DNA from 2 places in the Gordonia sp. SGD-V-85 genome. Region 2 is predicted to be linked to the other one. Evidence: riboswitches for the same ligand, from Rfam matches in the RefSeq annotation. Region 2 holds a riboswitch; the other holds the start of a gene.

Region 1 (7,186 bases), on a different contig from region 2:
GTTCGGTGCGCCGACCCACCGACCGGGCGCGTCAGCGGTAGTTGACGAACTGCAGGGCGATACCGAAGTCCTCGCCCTTGAGCAGCGAGATGACGGCCTGCAGGTCGTCGCGCTTCTTGCTCGACACGCGCAGCTCGTCGCCCTGGATCTGCGCCTTGACGCCCTTCGGCCCCTCGTCGCGGATCTTCTTGGAGATCTTCTTGGCGTGCTCGGAGTCGATGCCCTGCACCAGCGAGCCGGTGATCTTGAATGTCTTGCCGGAGCCGACGACCTCGCCGGCGTCGAAGGCTTTCAGCGAGATGTCGCGTCGGATCAGCTTCTCCTTGAACACCTCGAGGCCCGCCTGCGCGCGCTCCTCGGCGTCCGAGGTGATCACGATGTTCTCCTCGCCGGACCACTCGATGCCGGTGTTGGTGCCGCGGAAGTCGTACCGTTGCGACAACTCCTTGGCAGCCTGGTTCAGGGCGTTGTCGACCTCTTGCCGGTCGACCTTGCTCACCACGTCGAAGGATGAATCAGCCATGTCCGACAGGGTATGTCATGGCGATCAGCGGAAGTGGGCGGCCGCGCGGGTCTACCGGGGCGTTCGACGCTGTGCCTGCTCGGCGAGGGCACGACGCGACTCGTCATGGAGTACCTCGAGTAGTTCTCGCTCGAGGGCGACGAACTCGGGCGCGGTGAGCCCCGCCGGATCGCGCGGGCGCGGGAGGTCGACGCGCACCTCGTGGACCACGGTGGCCGGGCGGGCGGACAGCACGATCACGCGGTCGGAGAGGTGGACGGCCTCGCGGACGTCGTGGGTGATCATCAGCACGGTCCACCGGTAGCGCTGCCACACCGACTGCAACCACGTCTGCATCTCGGTCCGGGTGAGTGAGTCGAGGGCGCCGAATGGCTCGTCGAGCAGCACCAGGTCGCGATTCTGGACGACGGTGCGCAGCAGTGCGGCGCGCTGTCGCATCCCGCCGGACAGCTGGAACGGGCGGGCGTCTTCGAATCCGGCGAGTCCGAAGGCGGGGAAGAGGTCCGCGGCCCGGCGTCGGGCCTCCTTCGTCGGCACGCCCTGCACCTGGAGGCCGAGGATGGTGTTGTCCAACACGGTGCGCCACGGGAACAGCAGGTCCTTCTGCGGCATGTACGCGCAGTGTCCGGCGACGGCGGGTTCGGAGCCGACGGACGCGCTGCCGGAATCGGGGACGTCGAGTCCGGCCAGCAGGCCGAAGACGGTGCTCTTGCCACATCCGCTGGGCCCGATGACGGAGACGAACTCGCCGGGCTCGGCGGTGAACGACACCCCGTCGAGGACCTCCCGGCGAGGTTGTCCGCGTCCGGGTCGGGGATAGGACTTGGTGAGCCGGTCGACGATCAGCCGGTGGTCTGGGACGAGCCGGTGGTCAGTCATGGTGGTTCCGGTCCTCGGCGCGAGCCCAGGGCGCGACGATCCGCTCGACGGCGAAGGTGAGCAGGTACAGCGTGACGCTCAGGAGCGCGGTCACCAGCACGGCCGCGAGCACCAGGTCCGTGCGGAACGAGTTCTTCTGCAGGCTCATGTAGATGCCGAGCCCCTGGGTGGCGCCGACGTACTCGGCGAACACGGCGCCCACCACCGCATAGGTGATGCCGATCCGCAACGCGGTGAAGAACCTCGGTAGCGCGGACGGGAGCCGCACATAGCGGAAGACCTGGCGGCGGGTGGCCCCCATGCTGCGCATCAGCGCGCCGGCCTCGCGGTCGGTGGCGGCGAATCCCTCGATCAGGCCGATCGCCACCGGAAAGAACGTGACCAGGGCGATGACCAGCACCTTCGGGAGTAGGCCGAAGCCGAACCAGATGATCATCAGCGGTGCGATCGCGATGATCGGCAGGGTCTGGGAGGCGACGAACAACGGCACGAACGCCCGTCGCAGCGCCGGCGAGAAGTCGACGACGATGGCCAGCAGCCAGGCCAGGACCAACGAGACCGTGAACCCGATCAGGGTCACCTGCAGCGTCGCCGCGGCGTGCACCCCGATCTCCGCGCGGTGCGACCAACCCTGCGCGACGACGCGCGACGGCGACGGCAGCACCTGCGGCCGGATTCCGCTGACGTCGACGTAGACCTGCCAGACCGCCACCAGGACGACCACCGCGACGAGCGCGGGCGCGATGCGACGCAGGCCGGTGCTACCGAGGGGTGTCGAGGTAGTCATTGGTGAAGTACGTCGACCAGTCCGGCTCGGTCGTGAGCGGCGCCCCGTCCGGGCCGGTCAGCAGACCGCTGCGGTACAGGAACCCGGAGTTCCCGGCCCACTGTTCGAGCGTCTGCCGCCCGACCCGGCCGTCGGCGTCCTTCATGTACTGACCGGCGAGCATGCGCTGGCTCTCGAACACCAACTGCTCGTCGTTGAACGCACCGGGGTTGGCGGCGAGAAGGTCGCGGGCCGCCGCGTCCGGGTCGTCGGCCGCTGCCTGGTAACCGCGCTGCAGCGCCGTCACGAAGGCCGCCGCGCGGTCCGGGTTGTCCGCCAGCCAGTCCTCGTTGGCGTCGACGACGATCGCGTATGCCTCCGGGAAACCGAAGTCGGTGTAGTGGAAGTACCTCATCGGGGTTCCGCGATGCTCGGCCTCGATGCCCTCCCACGCGAGATAGGAGACGGTGAAGTCGGCCTGACCGGAGTAGACCGCCTCGTATGCCGAGGTCCCGAGGGTCACCGAGGTGAACTCGCCGGTGCCGCCGTCGTTTCGGATCACCTGCTCGAGGGTCTTCTCCTCGCCCGGGTCGCCGAAACCGGCGTATGTCTTCCCGTCGAGGTCCTTCGGGCTCGTGATGTCGCGGCGGTCGGCGCGGACACCGATGCCGGTGGCCCACTTCTGCAGCGGCGCGAACACGGAGATGGTGTGCGCGCCCGATGCCCGCGAGAAGGTCGACGAGTTGTGGGTGCTGATCCCGAACTCGGCGTTGCCCGCGTCCACGATGGTGTCCACGGCGGTGTTGTTGTACGGCAGGATCTCGACGTCGAGTCCGGCCTCCTCGAACCAGCCGCGCTGCTGCGCCACGAACAAGCCCGTGTGGTTGGTGTTCGGGGACCAGTCGAGCGCGAATCGGATGCTGCCGTCCGAACCGGCGCCCGAACCGCACGCGGTGATCGCCGACGACGCGACGACCGCGGCGGCGAGCACGGTGAGGAGGCGGCGCGCGCGGGCGCTCATGCGGCGGGCCACGGCTGCGGGTTCAGCGCGGTGTCCCAGAACAGGAGCTCGAACCGCGTGGCGACGGTGAACGCCGTCGCCATCGCGGCCCGTTCGCGCTCGCCGGCGTGCTCCGCAGCCGCGTCCACGAGTTCCCTTGCCCGCGAGGCGGATTCTTGGAATTCCGGGGCGTCGTAGGTGGTCACCCACTGCGCGTAGGGGTGGTTCGGGTCGGCGGCGAGCACCTGGGCGGCACTCGCGGCCAGGGCCCGGCCGACTTCCGCGTAGATCCAGAAGCAGGGCAGGGCCGCGGCCGCGCCGACCGCATACGACTCGGTCGCGGCGACGGCCGTCAGGTAGGACACGTACCCCAGGCACGCCGGCGACGGCTCGGGTTCGCCCTCACGCGGAGGCAGCTGGCCGCCGTTGAGCAGGTCGCCGTGCAGCGCCGACTCGACGGTGGCCGCGGTGGCCGACGAGTTCGCCCAGAACCCCGCGGTCTGCGGGTCGGGGGACTTCGACGCCAGGATGGCGAGGGCCTTCGCGTACCCGGCGAGGTACAGCGAGTCCTGCTCCATGTAGGTGCGGAACACCTCGAGTGGCAGCGTCCCGTCGCCGAGCCGCCGCAGGAACTCGAGGTCGTCGATCGCCGTCCGCAACCCCTTCGTCTCCTCCCAGAGGTGGTCGGAGAATCGGCCGGAGACCGGCACGTGCGCATGCACAGACATGACATCCCTTCGTCAGCATTACCTGGACAGGTTCTCGGGTCTCATCTCAGCCCCGCGTCGCGGAGCACCCCGTGTCAGAACGCAGCCACAGTAGCAGGAGTGGGGGTCGCGGTGGGACGCCTGTGCCAAGACCATGTCCCGGCCTGTTGACCAGCCGGTTTGCGCGTTGATGCGGTGTTCGTTGTATTCTTCACGGCGTTGTTCGTACGGCCGTCACGGTGGCCGGAAGAGCGGCACGGCAGGTTGCCCGAGCGGCCAAAGGGAGCGGATTGTAAATCCGTCGCGCAAGCTACATAGGTTCGAATCCTATACCTGCCACGGCGTGGTCCATTCTCGCGAAACTGCTCTACAGACGGTCTCCGACCAGCGATTTGTCTAGCGCAGACGCGAGTGTGTAACCTCGTTAAGGCTCTCGGGCGCAACCGCCCGGGGCACGCCCCCTTAGCTCAGTCGGCAGAGCGTTTCCATGGTAAGGAAAAGGTCGACGGTTCGATTCCGTCAGGGGGCTCGCTGGACGAGAAGTCCGCGGGGCGGTGTAGCTCAGCTGGTTAGAGCGCACGACTCATAATCGTGAGGTCGAGGGATCGAGTCCCTCCACCGCTACACATCGGGTCCGACCGGAACCGAGCGCAAGGGTCGCAAGCCCTGAGGGAACTTCCGAACCCGACCACGTACCACCCGAAAGAAGGCAATCAAGTGGCCTCCTCAACAGATGTTCGCCCCAAGATCACCTTGGCCTGCGAGGTGTGCAAGCACCGTAACTACATCACGAAGAAGAACCGCCGCAACGATCCCGATCGCCTCGAGATCAAGAAGTTCTGCCCGAACTGCGGCAAGCATCAGGGGCACAAGGAATCGCGCTGACGCCGTCGTCGGCCGTTTCGAAGTACCACCAGCAACGGGCTGCCTCTCGATGAGGCAGCCCGTCTTGCTGTGTCGGCCGAAGGAGTAGAGCTCAATGTCACAGGTAAGCGGAGCCGAGATCCAGGATCGTCCGGACGAGGCGTCGAGCGGTGGTGCGAAGCCGACCCCCGACGAGATCGCCGCCCACACGCAGAGCCTCGTCGGCTTCCACTACACGGTCGACGACTATTACGAGATCGGCCGCGAGGAGATCCGTAAGCACGCGATGGCGGTGCAGGATGCGCACCCGACCCACTGGAGCGAGGAGGGCGCCCGGGCCTTCGGCCACGACCGCCTGATCGCCGCGCCCACCTACGTGTCGGTGCTCGGGATCATCGCCCAGCGCAAGCTCTTCGAAGACGTCGTCACCGGCTACGACATGTGGCAGATCATGCAGACCGACCAGCGGCTGGTCTACCACCAGCCGATGAAGGTCGGGGACCGCCTGATCTGCGACGTCTCGCTCGAGTCGTTCCGGCATGTGAGCAGTCCCGAGATGATCGACTTGATGGTCACCAAGAACGTCATCTGGAACCAGCACGACGAGCCGGTCATGACCACGTGGACCTCCCTGGCCGCGCGTCCCGGTATGGACGTCGACCCCGAACTCGAGGCGTCCCTCGACCACGTGATGATCAAGGTCGACGCCATCGGCGAATCCGGGCACACCGTCGAGCCGAAGGCGGGTCGCTACGACCTCCCCGATCCGACCCAGTCGCCGGGCGCCTTCGGTGCCGTCGACTTCGACACGCTCACGGTGGGTCAGGAACTCACGCCCAAGCGCTACCTGCTGACGCGCGGCAATCTCGCGAACTATGCGGGCGTGGCCGGCGACCCCAACCCGATCCACTTCTCCGACCACGTCGTGAACGCGGCCGGCATGGACGACGTCGTCGCGCACGGCATGCAGACGATGGGGCTCGGCGCAAGCTTCGTCTCCGAGTTCATCGGCGACCCGGCGGCCTTCTGCGAGTACAACGTGCGCTTCACCAGCCCGGTGTACGTCCCGGCCGACGACAGCGCGGCCGTCGACTTCACCGGCAAGGTGAAGTCGCTCGATCCCGCAACTCGTCGCGGGACCATCGCGATCACCGCCAAGCAGGGCGATCGCCGCATCTTCGGACGCGCGCAGGCCGTCATCCAGTTCAACTGATCGACCGGTCGCGAGCCGTTCCGGCGGCTCACGGACGGGTGGCGTGTACGGTCGTCGGGGGAGCGGAGGCGAGCCCGTTTTGGGTCCACCGCCCCGGTGATCTACACTGAAGTGTCTGATTGATTCAGGCTTGCGCGCTACCCATAGGGTGGCGCGTTGGTTTTGTCGGCGACGAAACGTCGACGGGCCGCGAGGCCGGATCGAGAAGGACGGCAACGCCGACCACTCCGGTGGCGGGCGTCGCAAAGGGGCGTAGCTCAATTGGCAGAGCAGCGGTCTCCAAAACCGCAGGTTGCAGGTTCAAGTCCTGTCGCCCCTGCCCTGGTGAAGGGCACACGCTGACGAGAGGACCGCGAAGTTGAGCAAGCGAGACCGGGCCGCCCGCGCCAAAGACGCCGCAGAGGGTTCTGCGGCCGATTCGGCCGCGGCTGAGCTCGACGGTCGCGACGAGGCCACCGACGCGGGTACGGACGACGAGACGTCGACCGGAACCGCGAAGGAGCTGCGTCCGTCCGGTAAGCGCTCGGCTCGCGGACGTCGCTCGGCGGCGGGTGCAACCGACGGTGACACCGACTCCGACACGGGGTCCGTCGCCGTCAAGGAACGCAAGACCAAGAAGAAGGCGTCTGCCGAGGAGAGCCGGAATCCGTTCGTACGGATCTGGGTCTTCCTGACGCAGGTCGTCGCCGAGCTGAAGAAGGTCATCTGGCCTACGCGGCGCGAGATGATCACCTACACGATCGTCGTGCTCGTGTTCGTCATCGTGATGACCGCGTTCATTGCCGGCCTCGACCTCGCCTTCGCCAAGGGCGTGCTCTGGTTGTTCGGCTGACCCACGCGGTGGGCTCGGCCGGCGACGAGGAACACGACCGCCAGATGAACCATAAGGAGCGTGGGCTGCAGTGAGCACCCCGGAGAACGAACTCGCCTCGACCGATTCCGTCGACGTGGCTGCTGCCGACGTCGACGCTGTCGACGCGGCCGTGACCGACGCGGTGGACACCGAGGGTGACGCGGTCGCCGACGACGCGGTCGTCGAGGGTGACGAGGCCCCCGCCGAGGACACCGTCTCCGAGGATGCCGACGAGGCCGCGGATGCCGCCGACGACGCACCGGCAGAAGAGGCCCCGGTGGAAGAGGCGGAGGTCGATCCGGTCGAGGAACTGCGCAAGCAGCTCCGCCGCGCGCCCGGCGACTGGTACGTGATCCACAGCTACGCCGGTTACGAGAACAA
Region 2 (7,186 bases):
ACTCGACGCGGCGGTCGTCGCCGAAGATGGCGCCGGCGATCTCGTGCGCGATGTCGACGTCGAAGCCCTGGATGTCGCCGGTGATCGGATCGCGGAAGCTGAACAGGTTGGACCCGATGTCGAGCCCGACGATGAGCCGGCCCCGCTCGAGGATGCCGGCCATCGTCGAATTGATCGGCATCTGAGCAGGCGGCGGCATCTGGGCGGGCGGCCGCAGGGTCAGGGTCGCGTTGCAGGCCTCGGAACTCGGCGGCGGTTCGACGGGCACGTCGAACTGGACGCCGGGCAGCATCGGTTGCCCGGCGGTCGCCGTCGGTGGGGGTGAGTCGGGTGCGGGGAAACGCACGCAGCCGGTGGCGACGAGGCCGGTGAGCGCGAGCAGGACCACGACGGTCAGCAGGCGGCGAGGCGAGGGGACGGTCGTCATCGGTACTCCCGGATGCGCGGGATGAGACCGCCCACGACCGCGACGCCGGCGAAGACGGTGAGCAGCAGGATGCCGGTGCCGGTGAACCCGAGGACCCGTTGCGCGGTGTTGATGTCGTCCCGGAAGGAGTTCCGGGCAGTCGTGATCGCATCGACCAGCGCGGTGTCCACCGCGGTGTAGGCGCGGGCCGAACTGTCCGGTCCGTCGCCGACGGTGTGCAGGCGCGCGAGACCGAAGTTGCCGGTCTGGATGTAGCGGCGGACCGCGGCGTCGGTGCGGCGCCACTCGGTCAGCGCCGCCGTGACCGTGTCCAGTTGTTCGCCGGTGACCGCGCTGTCGCCGTCTTCGGTGCCCTCGCGGACGTCGTCGACGATGTTGCCGATCTCGCTGGTCGCCGCGGAGAAGCTGCGCTCGAGACCGCCCTGATCACCGCGGCGGATGAGCGAGAGCGTCTCGGCCGACCGCGCCTGCTGGGTGAGGATCCGGGCGGCGGTCAGGTCGCGGAGCGGGTCGGCGCCCTCGGTGCGGGCATCGCTGGTGGCGGCCACCGACATCAGACCGGAGGCGAGCAACCACAGGGTCCCGACGCTGAGGGCGAAGATGGCCGCCACGATGCCGATGTTGAACCGCCGCCGGGTCCGCCGCGCCAGGTAGCGCGACGTCAGGACAAGCGCGGCGAGCAGGAACAGGAGCGGCGCATACACGGTCCAGGGTGGACGGGTGAGCGTCTGCTGGGGGTCGGCGATGGCCATCGATCGCCGTTCGTAGAGGCGCTGGGCGGCCGGGAGGATCTGGTCCTGCATCATCGACGACGCCTGGCCGAGATACGCCGATCCCACCGGGTTGCCGAGCCGGTTGTTCGTCCGCGCCGTCTCGATGAGTCCGCTGTAGACCGGGATCGAGGTGGACAGGGTCTCGAGATCGGCGCTGACCGCCTGCTCGGCCCGGTCCGACACCATGCCGGAACCGGGTTCGCTGGAGGTACCGGTGGCCAGGATCAGCGACGACGACGCCGTCGCCAGCGCGTCGGAGTAGCGCTGCCGCAGATCGGGGGTCTCCAGTCCGCCGGAGATGAAGGCCGCGTTCGCCGACGCATCGGCGATCGACAGCGAGCTGTAGAGAACCTGCGCGGCCTCGGCGAGCGGTTCGGTCCGATCGATGAGGCGCTGCAGGGTCTGGGTGCGATCCTCCAGGACCGTCGATGCGTACAGGCCGGTGCTCAGACAGCCGAGCGCCAGGATTCCGCAGATGATGATCAGCTTGCCCGGGGTCGTGACCGCGAAGTGGCGCAGGGTCTGGAACGGGGACTGGGCGCGTTCCCGGGCGGTGGCGACGAGTTCGCGTCGGTCGGCCAGCACCTGTCGGATCGGGGGTGAGGCCTGCGCCGGACGGATCGTGCGACCGCCACGCGTCAGCGCCGTCCGCACGGAGGACGCGTCGCCGGTCACCTACCTGATCCCTTCTCAAACGCTGGATCGTCTCCGGTGCGGTCCTACGGTCACCGGTTCCCCGTTCCGGATTCGCGTGACCGGGCGATCAACGTCAGGGGTTGTGTCATCTGGGTCATCGTTCACCGGGTCGTGCGTGTTTCACCCTATGTCATCGTGCCGGGTTCCTCCCGAGTCGACCAGCGCCGCGCCGCCGACCTCGGCGGTTCGCGCGTGCCAGGTGCTCGTCGATGGCACCTCGTGGTTCCGAGCCGCGATGAGAGGGCTTCGGAGTCTCCCTGGCAGGTGTTGCGCATCTCACTTACGGTGGAGGCACCCGGTCGGGGCGACCGGGTTGCGAGGAGGCGTGGTGCGCGGCGACGGCGACGGCTGGGTGATCGATCCCGACGGTTCTCGATACTGGGGTATCCACGGCGCGGCAGGTCTGCTGCTGCGGGCGCCGCTGCCGGACGGATCGACCGGGGTGCTCCTCCAACACCGCGCCGCGTGGTCGCACCAGGGCGGCACGTGGGCGCTACCCGGCGGGGCCCGCGACTCGCATGAGGGTGCCATCGACACCGCGATCCGCGAGGCCGAGGAAGAAGCCGGGATCACCGCCGACGACCTGCGCGTCGTCGCCGCGGTCGTCACCCTCGAGGCGCCCGGCGGATGGACCTACACGACGGTCATCGCCGAGACGGACTCGCCGGTCCGCACGGTCGCCAACTTCGAATCCACGGAACTGCGATGGGTCGACGAGAAGCGCGTCGATCAACTCCCGCTGCACCCCGCGTTCGGACTTGCGTGGCCCGTCCTCCGCGAGCGGATCGCGATGTTGGATCCCCAGAGCTGAGCCCTCACACCCCGGCGCGGTCGGACTCGAGCAGTCGGTTCGCCCCGGCGACCAGCGCGTGGACGTTCGCCTCGTCGCTGCTCGCGCCCTCACCGACGGCCCAGGCCTGCCGGCCGTCGTGCTCGCAGAGCAGGAACGTCGTGACCAGGCCGTCGACGACCCGCTGGTGCAGCCGGACGATCTGAACCGGGGCGCCGACGTCGTAGAGGATCGAGGTCATTGCCCCGACGGGGCCGGCGGCGACGGCGCTGCGGGACATGATGCGGTCGGCGATCGCGAGCGTCGCGCGGCACTCGACCAGGTCGCCCGAGCACGGGACGGCGGAGAATGAGCCCAGCCGGATCGTGCCGCCACGGGAGTACTCGTCGGTGAATTCCTGCCAGGTCATCCCGGCGGCCTCCTCGTGCATCCCGGGGGGAAGCGGGCGGCCGAAACGTGCGGCGAAGTGGTCGCCGCCGTGCCGGTCGTCGCGCTCGGTCCACGAACAGGATCGACGAGGTAGATGAAGAGGGTGCATCTCGAAAACCGATTTCGGTCGAAGAACGGATGACCGACTGGAGAGCGCAACCGACCCGCAGCGGGGGGTCGGTCAGATTCAGACCCCGCTGCGGCGGGTTACGAGAACGCTCGTGATGCACAACATGATCGGTCCACCATAGACCCGCGACACCGACCGGGCAAACGTGTTTCCGCCAGGGAACCGCTAGAGCATCGCGGCGAGGTCGCCGGCTGCGGCGGCCGGGTCGTCGGCCGCGGTGATGGCCCGTACGACGACGATGCGCCGCGCCCCGAGCGCGGTGACCTCCCCGACGCGGCCGGCGTCGACCCCGCCGATGGCGAACCACGGCTTGGCTGATTGTGTTGCGGCCGTTGAGGACACGAGGTCGAGGCCGGCGGCGGCGCGGCCCGGTTTGGTGGGGGTGGTCCAGCACGGACCGACGCAGAAGTAGTCGACGTCGTCGTCGGCGATCGCGGCGGCGGCCTGCGCGGGGTCGTGGGTCGAGGCGCCGATGACGACGTCCGGTCCGACGATCCGGCGGGCCGCCGACGGCGACAGGTCGCCCTGTCCGACGTGCAGGACATCGGCCCCGGAGAGCGCCGCGATGTCGGCGCGGTCGTTGACCGCCAGCAGGGCACCGTGCGCGTCGGCGACCGTCCGCATGCCCGCGAGGATCTCGAGTTCCTCGCCCGCCTCCAGGGTCCCGAATTCGCGCTCGCCCGGCGAGTTCTTGTCGCGCAGCTGCACGATGTCGACGCCGCCCGCGAGCGCTGCGTCGACGAAGTCGAGCAGGTCACCGCGTTCGCGCCGGGCGTCGGTGCACAGGTACAGGCGGGCCGTGGAGAGCCGCCGGCGACGGTCCGTCGCGGAGCCGGGGTCCGTCGACGCGGAGCTGGTGCGGTTCGGGGTCGTCACGCCGACCAGGCTAACCGGACCCCCGACGCCCCGGCGTAGGGTGGATCGCACGAACACACGGGAGTCCGGATCGGCCGGGCTGAGAGTGCGGACAGATTCCGCTGACCGTCGAACCTGATCCGGGTCATTCCGGCGAAGGAAGGTGATTCCCAGCGTGGATTCCCCACCGCAGCGCCCTGCCCACCGCGCCCTGACGGTCGTCGGGGGCGGTGTCATCGGGCTGACCTGTGCGCTCACCGCGGCCGACGCCGGATGGCGGGTTCGCGTCCTCGACGCCGGCACCGACGAGCGCGCGTCCTGGGTCGCCGGCGGCATGCTCGGTTCACTCGGCGAGGGTCATCCCGGCGAGGACGCGTCCCTGGCCCTCTCGGTCGAATCGGTCCGGCTGTGGCCGGCGCTCGTGAAGCGGCTCGACGACCCGGGTGTCGTCACCGCCACCGACTCGCTGTTCGTCGCGGCCTCGGCCACCGACATCGAATACCTGCGGCATCTCGCCGATTTCGTCTGGGCCGGGCAGCCCGCCACCGATGCCGCGCTGCAGCCGGTGACCGGCCGCGACATCCGGACCCTGGAACCGTCGCTGAGCTCTCGACTGGTCGGTGGCTACCGCGCGATCGGCGAGTGGTCCGTCGACAACCGGCGGCTGCTCGAGGCGTTGCGCGCCGCCACGACGTCGGCGGGTGCCGAGTTGGTCTCCGCGCGTGTCGAATCCCTGGCCGATCTCAACGAGCTCGGTTCCGACACCCAGATCCTGCTCGCCGCCGGACTCGGCACCGCGGCCCTCTGGCCGGACGTGGACCTGCATGCGGCGAAGGGGGAGATCCTCCGTCTGCGCCGCACGCGCTGGTCGGTGCCGCCGCCCGGTCACGTCGTCCGGGCACGCCTCCACGGGCGGGCCGTGTACCTGGTGCCGCGCGAGGACGGAGTCGTCGTCGGCGCCACCCAGTACGAGGCCGAGGGGACGGCCGACCGCGCGCCGCAGGCCGGCGGGGTCGCGGATCTGCTCGCCGACGCGATCGAGGTCTTCCCCGGGCTGCGGACCTACGAACTGACCGAAGCAGGGGCGGGTCTGCGGCCGTGCACCGCGGACGGATTGCCGATCGTCACCCGTGTGGACACACGAACGGTCGTGGCGACCGGGCACGGGCGCAACGGGATCGTCCTCGCCCCGGGCACCGCCGCCCGCGTGCTGTCGATTCTGGAAGGAGCAGAGGAATGAGTATCACCGCCAGCATCACCGTCAACGGCAAGAGCGTCGACGTCGGCGCCGACACGTCGGTGCGCGACGTCGTCACCGGGCTGGGGTTGCCGGACCGGGGGATAGCGGTCGCGGTGGACGGCGCGGTCGTCCCGCGCGGCCGCTGGGACCGGCACACCATGACCGACGGTGCCGTCGTCGAGATCGTCACGGCGGTGCAGGGTGGCTGAGCTCGCCGATCTGAAGCCCGACGCCTCGCGGACCGAGCAGAAGTCCGGCGACGAGACGATCCCGGATGCGGACCATCTGCGCATCGCCGGTCGCGACTTCTCGTCGCGACTCATCACCGGCACCGGCGGCGCGTCGAATCTCGCGACCCTGGAACGCGCGCTGGTCGCGTCGGGGACCGAGCTGACCACCGTCGCGGTTCGGCGCGTCGACGCGGCCTCGGGCACCGGGGTCTTCGATCTGCTGCGCCGGCTCGACATCGCCGTCCTGCCCAACACCGCGGGCTGTCACACCACCGCCGAGGCCGTCCTGACCGCCCAGCTGGCGCGCGAGGCGTTCGAGACCGACTGGGTGAAGCTCGAGGTGGTCGCGGACGAACGCACCCTGATGCCCGACGCCATCGAACTCGTCGACGCCGCGGCCGCACTGGTGGCCGATGGTTTCGTCGTGCTGGCCTACACCAACGACGATCCGGTCCTGGCCGCGCGCCTCGCCGATCTCGGGGTGGCGGCGGTGATGCCCCTCGGATCGCCCATCGGGACCGGACTCGGAATCCTCAACCCGCACAACATCGAGATGATCGTCGACGACTGCCGCACCCGCTTCGACGACCCGCTGCCGGTCATTCTCGACGCGGGCATCGGGACGGCGAGCGACGCGGCCCTGGCGATGGAACTCGGTTGCGACGGCGTGCTTCTGGCCACGGCGGTCACCCGGGCGGAGAACCCCGAACTGATGGCGACGGCGATGCGGCACGCGGTGGCCGGGGGCCGACTGGCCGCGCGCGCCGGCCGGATCCCCAAGCGCTTCTGGGCGCACGCGTCCTCGCCCGGGCGCGACCGGGACTGACGCGCGATCCCGCGACCGGCCATCCGAACGACGGACCGGGCCGCTCCGGGTTCGGCGGCTATGGTCGAGGCGTGTTGCAGGTAGCGAATCTGACGAAGGACTTCGGCGGTCAACGCGCGGTCGACGACCTCACCTTCGAGGTGGGGCCGGGACGGGTCACCGGTTTCCTGGGGCCCAACGGTGCGGGTAAGTCGACGACCATGCGGATGATGCTCGGACTCGACCGCCCGACGTCGGGCACGGCGACGATCAACGGGCAGCGCTACCGGGACCTCGAGCATCCGCTGCGGCAGGTCGGTGCGCTGCTCGACGCCCGGTGGGTGCACCCCAATCGCAGTGCGCGGTCACACCTGCGGTGGCTCGCGGCGAGCAACCGGATCCCGGCCGCCCGCGTCGACGAGGTGCTCGAGACGGTCGGGCTCACCTCGGTGGCCAAGAAGCGCGCCGGCGGCTTCTCGCTCGGTATGTCGCAGCGGCTCGGGCTGGCGGGTGCCCTGATCGGCGACCCGCACACACTGCTGTTCGACGAGCCGGTCAACGGCCTCGACCCGGAGGGCATCGTGTGGATCCGCGGGTTCATGCGCAAGCTCGCCGCGGAGGGGCGAACGGTACTCGTGTCGAGCCATCTGCTCACCGAGATGTCGCTCACCGCAGACCATCTCGTCGTCATCGGGCGGGGCCGGCTGATCGCCGACTGTTCGGTGGCGGAGTTCACCGGGCGGGCCCGGCAGTCGGTGCGGGTGCGCGGCCCGCGGCTCGAACAGTTGCACGCCGCGCTCGCGTCGGCGGG

The links. A riboswitch is a leader RNA that binds a small molecule or an ion and turns the genes downstream of it on or off. The one in region 2 is predicted to bind thiamine pyrophosphate.
Region 1: it holds a riboswitch for thiamine pyrophosphate, as region 2 does, so the genes downstream of both, AS181_RS20440 (TenA family protein) here and thiO (glycine oxidase ThiO) in region 2, are expected to answer to the same signal.

Annotation. Positions count from the first base shown of each region.
Region 1 is NZ_LNQO01000022.1:58,916-66,101, reverse strand. It holds gene AS181_RS20460 (YajQ family cyclic di-GMP-binding protein) at 32-523, opposite strand; gene AS181_RS20455 (ABC transporter ATP-binding protein) at 575-1,402, opposite strand; gene AS181_RS20450 (ABC transporter permease) at 1,395-2,189, opposite strand; gene AS181_RS20445 (ABC transporter substrate-binding protein) at 2,164-3,189, opposite strand; gene AS181_RS20440 (TenA family protein) at 3,186-3,896, opposite strand; TPP riboswitch at 3,884-3,978, opposite strand; tRNA gene AS181_RS20435 (tRNA-Tyr) at 4,134-4,214, shown strand; tRNA gene AS181_RS20430 (tRNA-Thr) at 4,332-4,404, shown strand; tRNA gene AS181_RS20425 (tRNA-Met) at 4,426-4,499, shown strand; gene rpmG (50S ribosomal protein L33) at 4,593-4,760, shown strand; gene AS181_RS20415 (fused (3R)-hydroxyacyl-ACP dehydratase subunits HadA/HadB) at 4,855-5,952, shown strand; tRNA gene AS181_RS20410 (tRNA-Trp) at 6,199-6,271, shown strand; gene secE (preprotein translocase subunit SecE) at 6,311-6,784, shown strand; gene nusG (transcription termination/antitermination protein NusG) at 6,855-7,186, shown strand, end outside.
Region 2 is NZ_LNQO01000001.1:22,672-29,857, forward strand. It holds gene AS181_RS00085 (glutamate ABC transporter substrate-binding protein) at 1-427, opposite strand, end outside; gene AS181_RS00090 (hypothetical protein) at 424-1,875, opposite strand; gene AS181_RS00095 (NUDIX hydrolase) at 2,225-2,707, shown strand; gene AS181_RS00100 (hypothetical protein) at 2,712-3,095, opposite strand; gene thiE (thiamine phosphate synthase) at 3,411-4,121, opposite strand; TPP riboswitch at 4,169-4,280, shown strand; gene thiO (glycine oxidase ThiO) at 4,276-5,340, shown strand; gene thiS (sulfur carrier protein ThiS) at 5,337-5,549, shown strand; gene AS181_RS00120 (thiazole synthase) at 5,608-6,396, shown strand; gene AS181_RS00125 (ABC transporter ATP-binding protein) at 6,468-7,186, shown strand, end outside.